4 regions of the Paenibacillus sp. TAB_01 genome follow, and region 1 is predicted to be linked to each of the others. Evidence: riboswitches for the same ligand, from Rfam matches in the RefSeq annotation. Region 1 holds a riboswitch; each other region holds the start of a gene.
The links. A riboswitch is a leader RNA that binds a small molecule or an ion and turns the genes downstream of it on or off. The one in region 1 is predicted to bind cyclic di-AMP.

Region 1 (5,238 bases):
GGCCGTTCGAATCGCGCATGGGGCTAATGCTCAAACTGACGGGAAAACGCGCTCCGTTCTTATGGATGAAGGTTCGATTGATCATCCTCCGGATTAGGCCGAAGCGGCTTTGTCATAAAAACCGATATATCCGGCGGCACGCGTTCGCCAAGCTCGATCGATAGACGCTCGGCCCGTTTGAACAGCTCCTGCTCGTCGTGCCATAAGAACAACGTTTTTTTATAAAGAACCTCTTCCGCCGCATAGCCGAGAATCTTCTCCGCCGTCCGGTTGAAGTATGTGACCTTGTAGCCGGGATCGACGACAATAACCGCATAATCATTCTGATTAAGGATGGCATTCAGACGCTCGATCATCGGACTCAGCCTGCCGACCATATCATCGACGGATTGTGCCAAAGCCCCGATTTCATCTTGGGATGGGGAATCTGCAGCCTCCACCCTTAGGCTGCCGCCCGCCGCACGTTCCGTTATGTTTAGAATTCGACGCAATCGCTTTAACATATAATTCATAATAACGAGCATGATAACGGCGAGCGCGGCTCCGGTCAGCGTCATCGTGAGAATTGTCTTCCAGAGCAGCCTCCGAAGCGGCTCCCCGAGCGCCTTTTCGGGAAGATCCGCAGCCAGATACCAGTCGGTGCCAGGCACCTCGGAATACGCGATGAAGTGCGTTTGCCCCTCGAGCTTCGTCTCGGCCAGCCCGGATGAATGCTCCGGATAATCGGACGCAATGCTTTGATAAGGGGAGCGGGCATCTCCGATATTCAAATAGGTCTTGTCCTTGCGGTCGGGAGGGTTAGGGTACAAAATATTTCCATCCTCCTGAAACAGGACGAAGCTATCGTCGTCCGGGGCGCTTTTTTCCCCGGCAAACCGTTCAACCGCCTGCTCCGCTAACACGTATGCGTGCAGTATTTCATGGATTTGAAAACCGTCGTCATAAACCGGTACCTGAATGGCAATGACCGGCTGCTGCTGAGCGAATGCGACGGTAAAAGGATTCGAAGCGACGTCGGAGCCACTCCCGTTACCGGCAAAGGAAGGATCCGCCGCAATACCGAAATCCGCTCCGTTCACCTGTAGAAGCCTGCCGTCCAGGTCGCTTAGGCCGAACGAAACATAATGGCCCCCGGTCCGCACAAGCTCCTGCTTCAAATAATCGAGCCTGGCTTCATCGCTGCCGAAACGGATCATTTCCGTACGGCTCAGCAGGCTGAGCTCCGCAAGCCGTTCGCTCAACCAGGCGGATAGCGCCTGCGACTGCTTCTGCATCATAAGCTGCGCATGAGCCTGCCGTGACTGAAGAACCGGAGTCTTGGCCGTCTGATAGCTGCTCACCCCCGCCAAGGATAGTGCCAAGCTTGCCGCCGCAACAAATAACATCATGATTTTTACGCGCAGAGACCCCTTCATTGACCCCCTCCATCTTTTGATCAGGACAACGGATGGACTGAACAGCCATTTCTTGTCAATCCTATTATACGCCTAGTACGACCGTAATCCCACATTTTGACGCAAAATTCGACATATTTCCCTTAAATCCTCCTGGGTCTATCGGCTTATCCCTTAGGACGCCATAGGTTTGATGGCGTTTCCATGCTATAATATGTAGGGTTATCTTGCCATTTACTAGTCTCAGGAGGAGAAGCTATGAGCACAACAACCGCACCCAAAGCCTATGAAGCCGATTATCAAGGGGAGCAAGCCGTCTATCTGCAGGCGGACCGGTATGAAGCGATCGTTCTGCCTGCTATCGGAGCGAATTTGATCGCTTTCCGCGACAACGTTCGCCAATTCCGTTTTTTGCATGAGCCTGCCCCGGAAGAAATGCAGTCGTTCAAAGAAAAGCCTATCATTCACGGCATTCCTTTCCTGTTTCCGCCTAACCGGTATGAAGACGGCCATTTTCCATGGAACGGCAAAGTATATCAATTTCCGGTCAATGAGCCCAGCACAGGAAATCATCTGCATGGCTTTTTACATAACATTCCATGGACTGTCGAGCAATTCGGAGCGGATGAGCGGGACAGCTTCGTCACGCTGGTTCAGAAAGTGCAGCCGGGCCATCCGGTGCATGCCTTCCTTCCGCACTCCTTCACGGTCAAGCTTCGTTACACGCTGAATGAATACGGACTGCACCAGCAGCTGTTCATCCGCAACGACGGAGAGGATACTATGCCCTGCCTGCTCGCATTCCATACGTCAATTAACGCTCCCTTCGCTGCCAACAGTACGGCGGGCGACTACACGTTTAAAATGACGATCGGCAATCGTTGGGCGCTGAACGAGCGGATGCTGCCGACAGGCGAATTCCAGCCGTTGACAGCGGACGAGCAATTGATGAAACAAGGCGGCCTGTCCCCGTTCTTCGAGCCTATGGACAATCATTACACATCCGAGCCGCAAAACGGCCGCAACCGGATGGAGCTGACCGACAACCGCAATGAGGTAACCCTCGTATACGATGTCGGTACCTCCTACAAGCAGTGGATGATTTGGAATAACAACGCGACGGAAGGCTTCTTCTGCCCCGAGCCGCAGGTCAGTCTGGTGAACGCGCCAATGTCCAAGCTTCCGGCGGATGAGATCGGTCTGTTCTCTCTCGAGCCCGGCGAGATTTGGGAAGAAACGAGCCGCCTGTATACCGTAACCAAACGGAATGCCTGATTGTATCGTTACCGGCAGCCTGCTATAAGCGGCAGAGCTTGGAGGATTAAGAGGGCCATATCTGGGGATTGGCGATATAAGCAGGCTTCCTGCCTGCCAGCGCGTCCAGCACCTGACGGGCGACGGTTGTAGCCATCACGTAGTTGGACTCCGTTGTCGTCCCTCCGACATGCGGCGTGACGATAACATGGGGCAGCCGCAGCAGCTCCAGCTCCGCAGGCGGCGGCTCCGGGTCGAAGACATCCAGGGCGGCGCCCGCAATCCGCTTGGACTTTAAAGCTGCGATCAAGTCGTCCTGGACCAATACTCCGCCGCGGGCGGTGTTGATCAGAAAAGCGCTCGGCTTCATCCGCTCCAATTGCGGCCTGCCGATGCTTCCGCGCGTCGCTGCATTCAGCGGAATATGTATGGATACGAAATCCGATGACGACAGCAATCGATCCAGGTCGGTCGTCATCTCGACCTCCAGTTCTTTGGCCGCCTGGCCGTGCTTAGCCTCATCATAGCTGCGCACCCAGGCGGCCACTTTCATGTCCAGACCGAAGCGAAGCCGCTTGGCCACCTCCCTCGCTATACTGCCGAACCCGATCAGCCCCGCCTGCTTTCCTTTTACTTCTATCGAAGGAATCAGCATGCGGGAATTATAGTTTCCCCTGCTCATTTCGCTGTGAAAAGGAATCAGCGATTTGCTTAAAGCGAGGAGCAGCGCAACCGTATGCTCCGCCGTCGATACGCTGTTGACCGCCGGGGCGTGCAGCACCGGAATCCGTTTGAGCGTAGCGTAACCGACATCGATATTATCCAGCCCCACACCCGCTCCTGAAACCACCTTCAGCTTCGGAGCCGCATCCAGAACGGCTCGTGTCATCCGGGCGGGAGCGCGAAGAACGATCGCCTCTACGTCCTTCACCAGCCCGCATAAACGTGCCTCGTCCGTTTCCTGCGTCACCACCACCTCCGCTCCCTGCCGCAAAATCGCTTCTCCGGCCTCATGGTACATGGATAAAATTTGTAAAATTTTTGGCTTCCCCATACTGCAAACCTCCTTGCTCTTTTCGAATTGGAAGACTTTGTGTCATGAAATCTATCAAAACTAGTGATAGAATAAGAGGGCAAAAAAATAAGCCAGGCCGAAGCTTCCCAAGGAAGCGTGGGGGAACCATCCTACCATGGGGTGAAGTCACGTATTAGTGACCGGGTGCTTGCTCTTTGACCCGAATCCGTCAGCTAACCTCGCAGGCCGAAAAAAGGAGAGGATCGTTTTGAATCGTTTACAAAAATTCGTTATTACAGGTGCACTCGTGCTCGCTCCCGTACTCAGCGTAGGTGCGGCGTCCGCTGCTCCAGCTGTTGTTACTATAAATAGTGACAATGTCAATGCGATTGCGCAGAAATATGGCGTAGATCTTTCGACTCTGCTGAAAGGCAGCTTGAATCTGTCCAATGCCAATGTTTATTGGGGAGCAACCGTACTGAAGTATCCGTTCCAAGGCAGCACCGGCTACAACAACGGCAAGCCTGCAAGCGGAAAAGGACAAGCTTCCACGGCACCGGGTCATACGAACAGCGGAACGCCATCCGGCAATACAGCTGGCGGCAGCTCCAGCTCCAACCAGGGAACGCCTGCGGGCAGCACAAGCGGCAATGGTTCGAACAGCGGAAATACGCAAAATAATGCAGGAACAGGAACAACAAGCAGCGACTCCGCTTCCTATGCAAGGCAAGTGGTGGATCTGGTAAATCAAGAGCGTACAAAAGCAGGTCTTAAACCGCTGACAAGCGACAGCTCTTTGACGAATGTCGCGCTGGTGAAGGCCAAAGACATGTATACGAACAATTATTTTGACCATACATCCCCGACCTACGGTTCTCCGTTCGACATGATGAAATCGTTCGGTATTTCTTACACCTATGCCGGCGAAAATATCGCGAAAGGCCAGCGTAACCCGCAAGAGGTTATGACAGCCTGGATGAACAGCCAAGGTCATCGTGAAAATATTTTGAGCCCGAATTATACTAAAATCGGCGTTGCTTACTACAACGGCGAATGGGTTCAAGAATTTATCGCAAATTAAGCGGATATCCCTGCTTTGCAAAAATCGATGTATTCAAGAAGAGGCTGACCCCGTACTGCGCGGGTCGGCCTCTTTGCTGCGTTTATAGGTATAGTTTATGATAGGAGGCACACACTATGCGTGTTACTCCGCCTATTTTATTTTACGAGCCAAGCGGCTGCTCTTTTCCTTTCTTCATGACGTAAGCCCCGAGCGCCCACAGCAGATGGTCTACCTCGGAAAATCTGACGCCTTCCGGCGAAACCTTATGCCCGATCAGGGAATAGCGGATGTTATCCGTCAATTCTTTGTTCTGGCTGCCGATCCGATCCGTGTAAAAGCGAATGTCCGCTTCCGGAATCATCTGATCTACGTCGTACCAATAGGCGAACAGGCGCTTGATATGCCGGTCAGGCTTGAAGCCGTTCCACCCTAAATTGCGGAAAAATTCCGATGCCAGCGGATAGCCCATGCCATGCAGCTTCAGCTTCTCCGGTTTCTCTTTATCGAAGCCC
Region 2 (5,238 bases), 4.1 Mb from region 1:
GTTACAAGAGCCAGCACCGTAAACGTCAGGATGGAGCCTGTCGCATCGTTGAACGCGGACTCGCTTTCAACCGTTTCCCGCACCTTCGTCCGAATCCGGATCTGCTTGAAGACCGGAATCAGCGTCGCGGGATCGGTAGACGAAATGATCGCACCGAGCAGCACGGCGTGCAAGACCGGAATGCCGAGCAGCCAATGCGCCGCAGCCGCCACAACCGCACATGTGATCAGAACGCCGGGAATGCTGAGCAGCGTCAGCGTCAGCCATACCCTTTTCAACCCTGACAGCCGAATATTTCTTCCGCCGTCGAACAAAATCAGCGCCGAACCGATAGTAAGAATGAACTGATTCGTGAACGAGCTGCTTGTTTCCGTGACCAGATGAAGCCCTTGTCCCATGATCATCCCGGCCGCCAGAAACAAAGCGACATCCGGAAGCTTCAGCCAGCTGGCCGCTTTACCGGACAGCATGCCGAGACCCAGTATAAAGATTAATAAAAAGATAACGTGGTGAATCATTTCTCCCACTTGACTGTTCATGACCGCATACTCCGTTTCACATTTCACACCCGCTCAAAGACGGGTGCCCTGCTTTATCTATTACCCTATCACTTCGTTCTCAAACGTTTCAATCTGCTCATTCGTTCCAATGATGACCATCACGTCCTGCTCATCAAGCGTATCGGTCGCCGTGGGGGCAATAATAACCCCTTTCTTCTTATTAATGGCAACGACGCTGCAGCCGTACTTCGCTCTCGGGTCCAGCTCCTTCAGCGTACGTCCCGACAGCCGTTTGGGAACGGAGAGCTCGACGATCGTGTAATCGTTCGACAGCTCGATATAATCGAGCAAATTCGGAGAAGCCAGCTGATGGGCGACCCGAATCCCCATATCCCGCTCCGGGAAAATCACCCGGTCGACTCCGATCTTCTGCAGCACCTTGCCGTGCAGCTCCGACAGCGCCTTGGTCACCACCGTCTTCACGCCCATATCCTTCAGCAAAATGGCGGCCATGATGCTGGATTGAATATCGTCTCCTATCGCCACGATCGCGCAATCGAAATTGCGGATGCCAAGCGAGCGCAGCACCTCTTCATCCGTTGCGTCCGCTACAACCACATGGGTCAGCACCTCGCTCATCTCATCGACCGATTCCTCGTCCTTATCGATCCCGAGCACCTCGTAGCCCAGATTGACGAGCTCTTCCGCCAAGCTGGATCCGAATCTCCCTAAACCAATTACCGCGTACTGCCCACGTTTCATTTCGAATGTTCCCCTATCCGATTGTAATTTTCCCTTCCGGGTATCTGTATAATTCCTTTTCCGTTTTCGGCCCTAAGGCATAAGCCAGTGTCATTGGCCCCAGCCGCCCGGCAAACATCATAAGCGCAATCATAATTTTCCCGAAATCGGTCAAATCGGTCGTTAATCCCATTGTTAAACCGACCGTACCGAAAGCTGAGGTGACTTCGAACAAAATCATCAGAAACGGATGCTCCTCGGTCGTCGAGAGCACCATTGCGACGAAAATAACGAGAAATAAAGCAATCATCGTGAGGGTAATGGCCTTTAAAATCCGGTCTTTGCCAAGACGGAAGTGAAACAGCACGATATCCTCTTTCCCCCGGATCATTGCGATCATTGCACCTATCAGCGTTGTAAATGTCGTCGTCTTAATCCCTCCGCCCGTAGAACCGGGCGATGCTCCGATAAACATAAGCAGGATCATAAAAAACTGAGTGGCCTGCCGCATGCCGGCCAAATCAATCGTATTGGCCCCCGCCGTTCTCGGTGTAACCGACTGAAACAGCGCAGCCCATATTTTCCCCTGCCAGCTCAAGGTGCCGAGTGTTTTGGCGTTCGTAAACTCGAAGACGAAGATGACTACGGCCCCGACGGCTATGAGAATGCCGGTCGCACTCAGCACGACCTTGGAATGCAGCGACAGCCTTCTTCTGCTTTTCCTGTAATCGAGCAGATCCGAAATGACGACGAATCCGAGACCTCCCAGAATGATGAGCCCCATGGAAACGATATTGATGACCGGATCGTCTGCATAGGCGGTCAAGCTGCTGAATTTCCCCGTGACCGGGCCGAAGAGATCGAATCCGGCATTGTTGAAGAAGGAGACCGCATGCCAAATACCGTAGTAGATCCCCTTCGCCTGACCCAGGTCAAATGACCAGCGAATTGAGAAAATGAGCGCCCCTGCCGCTTCGATCGTCAGCGAATATTGGATCACCTTACGGATCAGCCGGACAATGCCCTCCATGCTCCCTTGATTCATCGCTTCCTGAAGTACGAGCCTTTCCCTCAGCGAAATTCGTTTTTTCAAGGCAAAAGCAAACAGCGTGCCCATCGTCATGAAGCCCAAGCCTCCCACTTGAATCAGCAGGATGATGACAATTTGCCCAAAGAGCGTAAAGCTCGTCCCCGTATCGACAACCACGAGCCCGGTTACACAGGTAGCGGAGGTTGCCGTGAAGAAGGCGTTCAGGAAAGAAAGCGGCTTTCCTGTCGCCGAGGCGATGGGCAAGGATAGCAGTGCCGAGCCTGCCAAAATAATGGCCGCGAACCCGATGACTAAAATTTGCGGCGGCGTCAGCTCAATTTTTTTCAGCGATAGTTTCATGGTTCACCTCAAAATCCAAGTTCAGAGCACAAAAAAAGACACTGGAAACCCAATGCCGTATGATAGGTTCCTGCTTAAAGCCTACGAGGTTAGCTGACGGATTCGGATTCACAGGTACCCTATCAATTCCATCTTGACGATAGAATCGAATTCACCCCTTGTAATAAATGGTTCCCCCGTTTTCAAAAGAAATTCGGCTTTGTATTCAATTGATATGAATTATAATCCCCTTTACGAGGAAGCACAAAGCCGCTGTACGCCGAAATCCGGGGATAATCGGATTATAAGTCCGCCTGCGGGAAGACTGGCAATCCCGCCGCTTCGCTTTTCATCGTTTTTCCCGCCTATGCTCTCGGATTCATTGGATTTCCTAATGTCATGTGTGCTAAGTTTACAGAATACAATATAAAGATTCACCCCATGTCCATCTCAAGCAAAGGAGCCTATTATGATAAAATCGACCGCAAGATCTCCCCTGCTGCCGCTGGCCGTTATCGGGATTGTGCTCTATCTGGCCGTCGTTCTGGTCTCCTCCCTCCCTCAATCGAACGATGCGGGGCTGGAAGCCCTCCAGGATCGCCCTGCGGTAAGCAAAGAACAGGCCGCACAGCAGGCGCTGCGATTCATCCGCCAAACCTTTCCTTTGTCGTCCGATTATCGTGTCAGCACCCTGTACCAATCCGATGCCGACCGCAGCGGCTATTTGCAGAAGGAAGATCTGGCCGGGACGTATGCGCAAAGATTCGGGGCTTATCCGCTTGATTATTATGAAGTGGAAGTGAACGACAATACGTCAAAAACGACTTATTACATTGATGTCAATTTTACCGACTTGAGCATCCTCGGCTGGGAAAGCTACATCCCCCGGAGCATCCAACAGCCCGCAGCGGCTGCAGGTCCAGCCGATCCGCAGCTGATTGCCGAGCAGACCTTGAGATCCCGCGGCTACACGCTGAAGGATTGGGAGCGGATCGAACCGGACCCGCAGCGTCACCCAAGCGGCTCCGCCGCTGCGGACAGCAGCCGCTTCGTTTATCAAAGCAAATCCCTGGCCATCGGGGAGGCCAAGCTGCAGCTTGCGGTCACCGTCAGAAACGGCTCGGCGGCCGCCTTTCACGCGAGCTTTGCCATTCCCGCCTCGTTCCTGGCATGGCAGGAAGCGCAGGACAAGAACGCGGCAACGATGACGCGCATCAGCCTGCTGCTGTCGCTCATCATGGCGCTGGCCTCCTTCTACATCGTGTTCCGCTTCCGCAAAGAAATCACCTTTCGGCGCGGTCTGCTGCTCACCGCCCTATTTTTGGCGATCTACATCGCCAATAACTTCAATATGGTGCCGGCCTTGCGCACCGCGCACTCGAACGGCCCCTCCCAGCTGGAGGCAATGTTCAATCTCTGGTTCTTGAACATCCTGATCGGCCTCATGGCGGTCAGCGTCTACTTTGCCCTGCTTGCCGGCAGGCAGCTGTGGCTGCGCAAAGGCTGGAGTCCCTGGCCGCTATGGCACGAGCCCTCCTTCGGCGGACAGCTGCGCAGCGCGGTCATTCAGGGATACTTGCTCTGCCTGTTCATCCTCGGCGTACAGCAGACGCTGTTTTTCGGGGCGGAGCACTGGTTTGACGTGTGGGCGGTGAACGATCCGTCGGACTCCGTACTCAATATGGTATATCCCGCCTTTTTCCCGCTCATGGCCTGGGCGGCCGCCATCTCGGAGGAATCGGTATACAGACTGTTCGGTATCCCCTTCTTTATGAAGCTCGTACGCAGCCGGTTTATAGCCGTGCTGATCCCCAGCATGATCTGGGCGCTCAGCCATACGCAGTACCCGATCTACCCGGTTTACACCCGTTTTGTCGAGGTTACCGTCATCGGACTTATTTTCGGTTATGCCTTTCTGAAATACGGCTTTATGACCGTGCTGTTCGCCCATGCCTCCATGGACAGTATTCTGATGGGATTTTCATTAATGGACTTGGGTGACTGGACGCACAGCCTGATGGGCGGCTTCTATATTATCTTTCCCGGACTGGCCGGCTGGCTGATTGCCTGGGTTCACGGCAAAACAAAAAGACGAAGGCTTGTTACGCGCCCTCGTCTGGAATAATCGATTACATACGGCCCGCTGTCCGCGGCGCCGGCTTCCGTCTTAAACAATCGGATCCGCCGCCGCCGTATGGGTTTCGTTCCCCCCAGCTTCGCCTATCTCCCCGGCTTGCGCGGCGTCATCGCCGTTCAATGCCTGGAGAATTTGCGCCGCCAGCTTCTCCCCGATCCCGACAGGCCGGAAATCCTCGATTCCGGCCTCTTTGATTTTCTTCAGGGAGCCGAAATGCTTCAGCAGCGCTTTCCGGCGCTTCTCTCCGATGCCCGGAATGGCGTCCAGCTGGGAGACGACCATCGACTTGGCCCGGGTCTCCCTGTGGAACGTAATCGCGAACCGGTGCACCTCGTCCTGGATTCGCTGCAGCAGATAAAACTCCTGGCTGTCGCGGGGCAGCGGCACGACCTCCGGCGGATCGCCCATCATCAGCTGGGCCGTTCTATGCTTCGCATCCTTCACCAGGCCGCATACGGGAATGTACAGGCCCAGCTCGTTCTCGAGCACAT
Region 3 (5,238 bases), 1.3 Mb from region 1:
ATCAGGAAGTTCTGACCCAAGCTCTTTTTCAACACCAAGCCGTGCCTTTGAAGCAGTTCCTTCGTTCTCTTGGGGGATGCAATATCCTCCGTCATGCCTGTCTGCATTTTCTCCATACCTTACCCCTCTTTATGTTCAAGTTGCTGCCAAGCGGCCGCAAATTCTTCCTTGGAAATCCGAAACATGCGGCAGCGGTTAAAAAATTGCTTGCCGTTACAATAGCCTATCCCGAGCAGCTTGCCCATCACCAGCCGTCTCGCGGCAGCCTGCGGATGCACGATCAAGCCCGCTGCGATCAAATCCTCCATCGCGATATCGGATTCCGCCGCTACATAGTCTGTCCGCAGATTGGCAAGCGCTTTGCGGATCGTCTCCGGGGAAGCATTCTCCACGCCGATATCGCCCTTGCTCGTCGCTTCCTCCTGCGTCAGAAACGCATGCTTGCAGCCCGGCACCTGGGCGGAGATGATCTTCCGGATCCTTTCGCCGGCATGATCCGGGTCTGTAAATACGATAACGCCTCTGCGCTGCTGCGCCAGCTTGATGCGCTTAATGATTTCTTTGTTGATGGCGGAGCCGCCCGTTTCAATCGTTTCCGCCTCCACCGCCCGCTTGATCGCCGTCGTATCATCCTTGCCCTCGACGACGATGATTTCTTTAATCATTCGGCTCTCCTTCTTTCACTACCAGCTTGCATCCTTCATGCGCCAAACCATGCCTTCTATTCTAACAGAAAAAAGAAGAGGGAGCCCTCTTCTTTTTCACACCGCTATATATTATGAGTCTGCCCAAATTACAGGCCCTTAGTCCGCTGCAGGCTTTGTCGGCCCAATGACGTATACGGTATAACCGCGCTTCGTGCCAAATCGGTTCGCATAATCGTTGCTGTCGAAATACACATCGATAACGTTGCCCTTGACCGCGCTGCCGGTATCCTCCGCTCTGCGGAAACCGAGCCCGTCAATATAAACCCACCAACCTAGAGGAACCACCTTGGGATCCACTGCAATCGTCCGACCTTCCGTTACTCTCGTACCCGTGGACGTAAGTCCGTATTGCGGATGCTCGCTACCTTTTCCGGTAGAGGAGACACCTGCCGAATAAGCCGTCAATTTGACGTTGTTAATAACTTGCTTGACACCAAACGATACACCGCTCTTCGTTAACTGCTGAAGAGAAGGCGAAGAGGAAGATAACGCTACAACGGGATTCTTCGTCCCTACGGCTATAACCTTGTTAATGCTTGCTGATTGCACCTTCTGATCGACAACCTGTTCCGAAACAAGCTTGCCGTCCTCAAACCGTTTTTCTTTCTTTTTTAAGACTACCCCTGCTTGGCCTTCTTGTACGACCTGCTCTTTGCCTTTAAGTAACTGCGGATCGTTCTTTTTCACTACATCATAAGCAATCGGTTCCGTTACCTCTTCGGTCTCTTGCTTGACTCGGACGATCTGAATCGTACCATTATCGGGCAGCGGCTGCTCTACGGCCGGACTGATCTTATCCAGTTCACTTACCGGTATGTTTAAGTCCTTTAACGCATGACCAACGGTCGTGCCTATGGTATAAAAGGTTTTCGTTTCGCCGTCAGCCGTAAGCTGAACCGGTTTCGCCTGGTCAATGGTGATGCGGTCCCCGACTTCACCTTCGTATCCAGCGCTGCAGAGAGACGATCATGTTCCCCTACAGTTACTCCTTGCTCATCCAGTAAACGCTGCAGAACCCATTGTTTGGTCGTTACAACGGTTTCCTTTCCGTTCACAACAACGGTCACCTTCTTGGCAGCCGTTCCGTATAACATCATCATAAACATGAAAGTCATCGCGATTGAAATAATACCTATGATCGAAATCAAACGCAAGTTTTCATGCTTCCATCGCAATGCGAAGGACATGCTGGATGATCGTCTTACATGGGGTTGCTCGTGTTGAATAGCTCCCACTTGTTCGGTCATCCTTCAAAGCCCCGCCGTCGAGTGTTGCGCATGACAGATCTGACGCGACTATGGTTAAGTTTTGCAATCTTGTTCGTCGAGGATAAACGGCTCCTCCGTCCTGCTCGCTTATAAAAGCAAGCTGTTTCCGAAGCTCGGGCTTTAGACGGTGTGCATTTGTCCAAATTGATGCTCAGCCATAAGCTGGTGTGACCTAACTTATAGCTTTACGAATCAACTAATAAACTAAAGGGCTGCAACCTTTCGATCCATATCGTGCTTCCTGCGTGCCGGCCTACACCTCCTGTTCATACAGCAGCTCTATTGTAGTCGGACGAATATCGTAAATACGGGAGAACACAAAAAAAGTCAGCGGAAAGAGGACTCTTCCCGTGACTTTTATTTATTTCACCTGAATGAAATAAAGCACACGACAATCGTTACCTCTCTCTTAACGCTTACGAGGTTAGCTGACGGATTCGGACTTGAGAGTCGCCCTACTTGAACACAGGTCTTTGTGAACACAATAACCTCATTCAAAGATTCACCCCAGAAAATGCGACCTTAGTCTTATAGACTCCTATGACAGGCCGCTGTGCGGTTCCCCCGTTTCCCATTCGGAAACTCAGCGAAAATGGAAAATTGGTAATCGTATTAAGTTAATATTGAGTTTACGCTGTCGGCTATAAACTTGTAAAGTATACAAACTCGGCAAAAAAGGACGATTTTTCATTGAAATCGGATTTTTTAAAGCAAATTATCCATAAAAACCATCTTTCTCCTCGCCCTTTGTACGTTTTCGACCCTTTTTCTTCAATTATCACGAAAACGATGAAATTAGGGCTGTCCCGACCCCCAAAGGAGGTTACCGTAAACCGAACAATGTAACTGCATTTTGCGTCGTCGCGTGAGCCAGCTCCTCCAAGGTTAACCCCTTGATTTCAGCAGCGGTTTCTGCGACTAATTTCACATATGCGGTTTCATTACGCTTCCCCCGAAACGGGTGAGGGGTTAAATAGGGCGCATCGGTTTCGATCAGCAGGCGATCCATCGGCACCTTCTCGAGCACCTCTTTGGGCTGCCTGGCATTCTTAAAGGTGACAGGCCCCCGAAGGAAATATAAAAGTTCATATCGAGGCACAGCTTGGCCGTTTCCCAGCTGCCGGAGAAGCAATGCATGACGCCGCCGACTTCACTGGCCTTCTCTTCGCGGAGAATTTGGATAATGTCCTGATGGGCGTCGCGGTTATGAATGACGATCGGCAGCCCGACCTTTCGGGCAAGTCGGATTTGCTCGCGGAACACACGGTGCTGCATGTCTTTAGGCGACGTATCCCAATAATAATCGAGTCCGATCTCGCCAATGGCTACGACTTTCTCATGTGAGCACAGCTGTTCGATCCAGGCCAGGTCCTCCGGTGTCATATCTTTGGCATCCTGGGGGTGCCAGCCTACGGTCGAATAAATAAAGTCATACTGCTCGGCCAAGGCAATGGAGCTTGGTATCGTTTCTCGATTAAATCCGACATTGATGATTCGACTGATTCCGCTCTCAAGCGCGCGTTCAATGACGGCTTGTCGATCTTCATCGAATTGAGGGGCGTTCAGGTGCGTGTGAGTATCGGTCAGCATAAGAGGGAGAATTCTCCTTTTTACCTAATATATGTAGATTTGGAATGACAATGTTAATCGGATTGGCCGCGGCCAGCCTCCGTTATTCTAATCGCAGCAGCTTGCGCAAATCCTGGAACCGAGCAGGTCGGAATCAACCTGGAGCAGCTCTTCGGGGAAATACAGGTGATACTTGCCCATATGGATCCCGCTGATGGATCTGACAATTTCCGATTTTTTGGAAATTTCTGTCAAGGTTCCCTTTTGATCCTGAAGCAGAATCGGCAGTTTTTCGTCATGATTGCCCGGACGGTAAACATCATACGAAAGATCGGAAGGAAAATCAATTTCCGCATAAAAAGCGGGATCCCAGCCGGCATGGCGCATCACTGTCTTGAGCTTTTCAATGAGCTGCACGTCGATTTTTTCCAGCATCACATATTTAAATAACCGGCGGTTCAAAAATCGAGCGCACAAATCGGCAAGCACCGGATCCGATTCCATCGACCATTGCGACAGCACCATCTGCATAAACGCTTCATCGAGCAGATGATACTCCTGCACCGTTAATGTCTGCTTGAACAGGCTCAACAGCGGCGGCAGCATAAACGCGAACGGATAGTCTTCTTCGAACAGCTCTTTCGCCCTTTGAAAAATATTATGCAAAATAATCTCTGCGCTGCGTGTCACAGGGTGGAAATAGACCTGCCAGTACATTTGGTACCGGGACATCAGATAATCTTCTACCGCATGCATGCCGCTGTCCTTTACCACGATGTGCCCTTGATATGGCCGCATCACGCGAAGAATGCGTTCAAGATCGAAGGTGCCGTAATTTACGCCGGTAAAATAAGCGTCCCGCAGCAAATAATCCATCCGGTCCGCATCCAGCTGGCTGGAGACCAGGCTGACGACGATTTCCTTATGATACGTTTTGGCGATCACGCCGGCAACCTGCTGCGGGAAGGTAGGCGATACCTCTGAGAGCACCCGGTTGACCTCGGTGTCTCCCAGAACAATGCGGCATGGACCATTCTTCATGGTGAGTGCCGAACGTTTTTTCAATGGAATGAGAAAAAGGGCCGTGCCCGACATCATGAAGCAGGGCCGCGCAGAGGCAGAGCAGGCGCTCGCTTTTGGGCCAATCCTCGTAGCCGTTCCGTTCGAATTGGGAAATAATTTTGCGGGTGACCTCGTAGACGCCGAGCGAATGGGAAAACCGGCTGTGCTCGCCTCCATGAAAGGTGAGAAAGCAGGTACCCAGCTGACGGATCCGGCGGAGCCTCTGAAATTCTTTGGTGTTGATTAAGTCCCAAATGGTTTGATCCTGCACATAGATGTACTTATGAACGGGATCCTTAAATACTTTTTCCTCCTGCAGGGGACTGGACATACGTTGACCCTCCTGATCCTGATAAGTTTTCGACATAACAGTAATTAGAGTCCTCTTTATTAATGTCGAAATTTGTCGAATAAAAATTCCAAATGTGAACGATTTATGAATAGGACATTCTCACTTTACTGTAAATAAATTGTAGCTCTGCACTTGCTATGTAATCGTATCCAGCCTTGATATATAAGGGTTTGCGGGATAGTGACATGTTTTCAATTGCAGTTCAAGCATATTTTACCATAAATTTACGCCAAAATCTGCAAAATGATGGTTGACTATTATGGGAATCGTTGGTATCATA
Region 4 (5,238 bases), 4.8 Mb from region 1:
CAAATTTCGGAGCATGTGTGGAAATGCAGCCAGTGGATCATTATCCCTATGAGCGCCTGGCTCGTACAATCGGAACGGGGGCTGACGCTGGTCGATGCGGGAATCCCATTGATGGCAGGGCCGCTGCTGAAGCAGATCGAGCGGATGGGCCTGCCGCTGGAGCAAATTGTTCTTACGCACGGGCACAGCGATCATGTCGGCAGCTTGAATAAAATTGTGGAGCGGTATCCGGTGCCGGTCTATGTGCATGAGGCGGAAATTCCCTACATGGAAGGGAGACAGCCGTACCCGCGGCGGAAGAAGGCGGAGCAGATGGTCCGGCCCGGTCTTGTCCGGGCGCTCGACATGGCGTCGCAGCCGGGGGGCTTGACGCCTTATGCGACCCCAGGCCACTCTCCGGGCCATGTCGCTTATTATCATGAGCAGGACGGCGTGCTGCTCGCGGGGGATTTGTTTACCTCGAAGCGCGGACAGCTGCACCGGCCGATGCCGATGTTTACCGCCGACATGAAGCAGGCGGTCGGCAGCGGAGCCCTCGTAGAGCAGGTGCGGCCGAAGCTCGTGAGCGTATGCCATGGCGGCGAGGTGCGGATCACCGACCCGCAGCGGCAGACGGAGGCTTACCGCACAGCGGCGCTGGCCTCGTTATAACAAGCCGCGAAGCTGGTCTCCACGGCTGAGCCGAAGAACCGGCGAATGCACGGCAAACAGCCCTGAGCGCTCAGGGCTGTTTGCCGTGTATTCGCCGTTCGCGGACGACGTTAATTTTCTGTCATCAGGGCGTAAGCTCTGACCCTTCTCCACTTGTTCATCGGGTGCCAGCCAGCCGGGAGGGACGTTCTGCTCGCTGCTCGTGCCGCCGGTACCGTTACCGCTTAAATCGTCTGCAGTACAAATTTATCGACCACGTGCTTCACGCCGTCTTCGTTGTTGCTCAGGGTGACGTAATTAGCAATTGCCTTGAGCGCCGGGGACGCGTTTCCCATAGCCACGCCAAGTCCGGCGGCTTCCAGCATTTCACGGTCGTTGGAGCCGTCGCCGATCGCGATGACCTCGGACATGTCGTAGCCGAATTTGGCTGCCAAATACCGCAGCGCATCGCCCTTCGTGCCTTCATGGTGAATGATTTCGAGAAAATGCGGCTTCGACTTCGTAATATGCACCTGGCCGACAATCAGATTGCGCAGCTCGAGGCCGACTTCATCCAGCTTGGCCGGATCGTCGATGATGAGCATTTTGGTCGAGGGCTGATCCGCGAGCTTCCGGAAATCCGGGTACACCGTATAAGGGATTTTGGACAGGGCGGCATAGTCCCTGATTTTATCGTTATCCTCTTTGACATATAGGATGTCGTCAATATAAAGCTGCAGATGCAATCCGTGCCGCTCGCAGTAATCGAAGATCAGATGAGCCGCTTCCGGCGGAACCGACTGCTCGTACAGAACACGGCCGTCCTCCGAGTTTTTCACGAGCGAGCCGTTGTACGTGATGAGCGGCACATTCAGCTGAAGCTGGGAAGCCATCTGCTTCGCCGATGCGTACATACGCCCTGTAGCCAGCGTGACGGTAATGCCGTGCGCCAGCGCTTCGGCCAACGCCTGCTTCGTTCCTTCCGTCACTTCTTTGTCATCATTAATAAGCGTATCGTCAATGTCGATCGCCAGCATTTTATACATGATATCCACTCCCGTATTGTGTCTACGGCTCCCATTATACTTGAATGCCGGGTTTTGGGGAAGAACAATGGCGCTCCGCCGATCGTGCGAATTTATTGGCAGCCGTTCCATTATTCCCTCATAAGGAAGGGCAAAATTTGGAACACTAGTTTCAAAGCAGGGGTTCAAAGGAGAGAGCGCGATGATCCGGGTCATAGCGGTAGACCATGATAACAGGCTGATCGATAATGCCACGCTCGGCGATTTGCTCAGTCTGAAGGTGAAGTGGTATTGGGTCGATTTTGACCAGCCGACGGAGGAAGAAGCCAAGCGTCTGGAAACCCATTTCCAGTTTCATCCGCTTGCGATCGAGGACTGCTGTCAGCTGCTGCAGAGGCCGAAGGTGGATCATTACGAGGGCGTGCATTTTTTTGTCCTTCATGCGATGAATGCGCAGACCTTGGCGGCAGAAGAAATCGATCTGTTCTGGGGCACCCATTTTATCGTTACGTTCCATTTTAACCGTTCCCGTGAAATTGATGAGGCTTGGTCGAGAGTGGAGACGCAGCCCAGCCTTCGCGAGAGAGGGCATGTGTACTGCGCCTACCTTGTCATGGACAAGCTGGTCGATGAATATTTTCCAAGCGTTTACCAGATTGAGGACCAGCTGAACGAAATTGAAACGAAAGGCAAAGAAGAGCCCATTCATATTCTAATGAATGAAATCTTCGAAATCCGGGCGAAGCTGCTGAAGCTCCGGAGAACGATCGTGCCGATGCGCGATCTGCTGTACCGTGTCATCAATTCGGACCGGATGGACGGCCTTAAGGATCAGCTGGTTTATTTTACGGATATTTACGATCACCTGCTCAAGCTGTCGGAAATTAACGACTCCAACCGCGAGGTGACGGCGGATATGAGGGACAGCTATATTTCCCTGAACTCGAACCGGATGAACACCATTATGAAAACGTTGACCGTTATAACGACCATATTCATGCCGCTGACCTTTATCGCCGGCATATACGGCATGAATTTCGACCATATGCCGGAGCTGCGATGGCAGTGGGGATACTTTGCCGCACTTCTGATGATGTTCGCGATCGGGTTCGGCATGTATACCTGGTTCCGCCGCAAGGGCTGGTTCGATTAAGTCTAGAAAGAAAAATACGACTGGGCTTGTTCGATCAAACAAGCCCTCTCCAGCGCAAGGTGCTTCATCCGCATGGAAGGCGCCTGGGCCTCCGAGTACCGGAGCTGCAGCGCTAAATCGAGCAAAGCGGTCTCGGCCAGCTCGCAGCGTTCCCGCCCCCAATCGTCACGGCACGTACGAGCCTGCTGAAGTGCTTCGGGAAGGGAGCGGCCTTTCAGCTTCATAAATACGGAATGACCAATGTACCAGGTCGATTCTTTTGTCCCCGGCGGGTAAACTATATTCTCCCCAGCCATTGCTCCCGCCGCCGGAAATTTTAAATAAGCCCCAAATCCGGCTCCCGGTCATCCCCGATACTTCTTCATTTAATAAGCGGCCTTCAAATTGATATATTTCCATCGAGCCGATTTTGCAGTTTAGGAGCAGGTCGATCGGTTGACTATACGTTTCGGTCAGCTTCATCATCAGTGGCTGCACTCCTCATCAAATGAGTTTTTTCATTGGAGACAAGCAAAAAAAGCCCGGGGAGCAGAGAAACTCTACTCGCGGGCTTCTACGGATGTGGCGGACGATGCCGTAACGAAGCACGGTAAAGGTGTTCTCTCTCAATCGCTTACGAGGTTAGCTGTCGGATTCGGGCTTGAGAGTGCCCTACCTGCGGAGGCTCGTATGGAAGCTCCGGCAGGATTCACCCCTGAAGCTGTCTTCAATGAAGATGGCTTCGGTTGGGTCCCCCGTTTCCCTTAGCGGGAACAAAGCGTTTTGCAGCAAATATGAAGTTGTTGATGTGAATCCTACACCGTTACGCAATGTCTGTAAACTTCAATAGGGAGCGAAATTCGCATGATTTTCGCTGTATATCTAAATGAAAACGAAATCAAGTGAGGGTTTCATTTCCTTACGGCATGATTTCTAGAGAAAGCTTGTTTTCTTGCCATATCTTCGTATTCAAGAGCGATAAGGAGTAAGATAGAGAAAAAACGAGATCTGAATTCATTTCAATCGATTAAATGCCTGTTTTCACTCTAAATGAAGCGCGGGTTTTATTTACAGTTTTATTCGGCCGGCGTAAGATACAACTCATGATTCAAACAAAGTTTCCAATTCTGATCGCTTAATTTCCTGTTCGCCAGGAAAACGGGGGACCCAACAAAGCCAATGTCTTCACGGTGTGAGAGCCGTTGATTTCATGGCTTGGGGTGAATCCTGACGATGGGCCTTTCGGCGCATCTGCAGGTAGGGCGACTCTCACCGCCCGAATCCGACAGCTAACCTCGTCAGCGTTGATAGAGCAGGCCCCGAAGGAATGAACCGGTTCATTCCTTCGGGCGGGCTGCTAAGGAGAGAGGATGATGAAGCTTGTGATCGGATAAATTCGACCACAGGGCTTAGGCCTCTGTGGTTTTTCTTATGTTAATTTTTGCAGTTTTTCGCTGAGTCCTTGAATGGAAAAGGAACGGGGGAACCAACGGATGCCGATTCGATCAGCCGGTTTATCGGTCTGTACTATCGTGCGCCATGGGGTGAATCCTGAGCATGCGGCGTTTGGCCGTATCCGCAGGTAGGGCGACTCTCACGCCCGAATCCGACAGCTAACCTCGTAAGCGTATCGGGAGAGGCAACGATTGTCGCGGCAGGGCATGGTTTCTATAACTGTGCCTGAAGAAGCCCGCGGGAAGAGTTCTTCTCTTTCCGCAGGCTTCTTTTTTGCTGCCCGGGGAAGTACGGCGTGGCCATCATCGGCTTTTCGGAGCCGTTTGGCAGGCATCGTTTTCGGAGAAATCGGCTGCCTTCTCTTTTGTCAAGGAGGAGGAGAATATCGTGGAGGATTCGCAGGAGCTGACTCTAGTATCTGCACCAAATCCAACGGGAGAGGCTTTTATCCGCCAGCTTTTGTTCCATCAGCTGCCCTTTGCCGTTATGGTGAACAATAAAAAGGAACAAAGCCGGTTGGCGAAGTTAGGTGTAAAACATTTTCTGTTGGTAGATACTACTGAACAATTAAATTGGACTGCACCGGCATTTCAGGTAGGAAGGGTATTTTTGTTCGAAAACAGCTTTAACCTGTGCTGCCGGTATATTCAAATGTGCAGGCGCTGGACGGCGAATCCGATTTATGTTATCACGCATACCAATCACCCGCGTTTAGTTTACAGAGGGCTGGGAGCTAACTATGTTATTCATAGCAATAGCGATGAAATTCCTTTTTTGCTCCAGACTCTTGTGGAATAACGGGGTATTTTCGAGCTTGGAATGGAGGGAGAATCAAGCATGCTGGATCTCTATATGGTGTTACTGCTGGCCGTTTGTTATGGAATCTACAGCGGATTTACCGCATTTTGCGAGCGTGTGATAGAGGATACGGGAGGCGGTACCAAATGATAGTCATTAGTCTTGTCACTCTATTTCTGTTTATCTATTTGGCTTACG

Region 2: another riboswitch for cyclic di-AMP. It lies ahead of ACHHV8_RS04765 (TrkH family potassium uptake protein); the one in region 1 lies ahead of ACHHV8_RS24575 (CAP domain-containing protein).
Region 3: another riboswitch for cyclic di-AMP. It lies ahead of ACHHV8_RS31260 (ubiquitin-like domain-containing protein); the one in region 1 lies ahead of ACHHV8_RS24575 (CAP domain-containing protein).
Region 4: another riboswitch for cyclic di-AMP. It lies ahead of ACHHV8_RS01370 (hypothetical protein); the one in region 1 lies ahead of ACHHV8_RS24575 (CAP domain-containing protein).

Annotation. Positions count from the first base shown of each region.
Region 1 is NZ_JBIFNP010000001.1:5,048,052-5,053,289, forward strand. It holds gene ACHHV8_RS24555 (PAS domain S-box protein) at 1-85, opposite strand, end outside; gene ACHHV8_RS24560 (cache domain-containing protein) at 60-1,415, opposite strand; gene ACHHV8_RS24565 (aldose 1-epimerase) at 1,653-2,669, shown strand; gene ACHHV8_RS24570 (hydroxyacid dehydrogenase) at 2,716-3,702, opposite strand; cyclic di-AMP (ydaO/yuaA leader) riboswitch at 3,788-3,926, shown strand; gene ACHHV8_RS24575 (CAP domain-containing protein) at 3,932-4,744, shown strand; gene ACHHV8_RS24580 (hypothetical protein) at 4,887-5,238, opposite strand, start outside.
Region 2 is NZ_JBIFNP010000001.1:967,290-972,527, reverse strand. It holds gene ACHHV8_RS04775 (cation:proton antiporter) at 1-539, opposite strand, end outside; gene ACHHV8_RS04770 (potassium channel family protein) at 600-1,262, opposite strand; gene ACHHV8_RS04765 (TrkH family potassium uptake protein) at 1,276-2,631, opposite strand; cyclic di-AMP (ydaO/yuaA leader) riboswitch at 2,695-2,840, opposite strand; gene ACHHV8_RS04760 (CPBP family intramembrane glutamic endopeptidase) at 3,080-4,735, shown strand; partial or broken gene uvrC (excinuclease ABC subunit UvrC) at 4,778-5,238, opposite strand, start outside.
Region 3 is NZ_JBIFNP010000001.1:6,397,462-6,402,699, forward strand. It holds gene rsmA (16S rRNA (adenine(1518)-N(6)/adenine(1519)-N(6))-dimethyltransferase RsmA) at 1-116, opposite strand, end outside; gene rnmV (ribonuclease M5) at 120-665, opposite strand; partial or broken gene ACHHV8_RS31260 (ubiquitin-like domain-containing protein) at 804-1,942, opposite strand; cyclic di-AMP (ydaO/yuaA leader) riboswitch at 2,373-2,574, opposite strand; partial or broken gene ACHHV8_RS31265 (TatD family hydrolase) at 2,799-3,565, opposite strand; partial or broken gene ACHHV8_RS31270 (HD domain-containing protein) at 3,648-4,937, opposite strand.
Region 4 is NZ_JBIFNP010000001.1:279,496-284,733, forward strand. It holds gene ACHHV8_RS01355 (MBL fold metallo-hydrolase) at 1-651, shown strand, start outside; gene ACHHV8_RS01360 (Cof-type HAD-IIB family hydrolase) at 876-1,676, opposite strand; gene corA (magnesium/cobalt transporter CorA) at 1,858-2,808, shown strand; gene ACHHV8_RS01370 (hypothetical protein) at 2,811-3,104, opposite strand; cyclic di-AMP (ydaO/yuaA leader) riboswitch at 3,404-3,578, opposite strand; cyclic di-AMP (ydaO/yuaA leader) riboswitch at 3,910-4,105, shown strand; cyclic di-AMP (ydaO/yuaA leader) riboswitch at 4,230-4,431, shown strand; gene ACHHV8_RS01375 (hypothetical protein) at 4,630-5,040, shown strand; gene kdpF (K(+)-transporting ATPase subunit F) at 5,187-5,238, shown strand, end outside.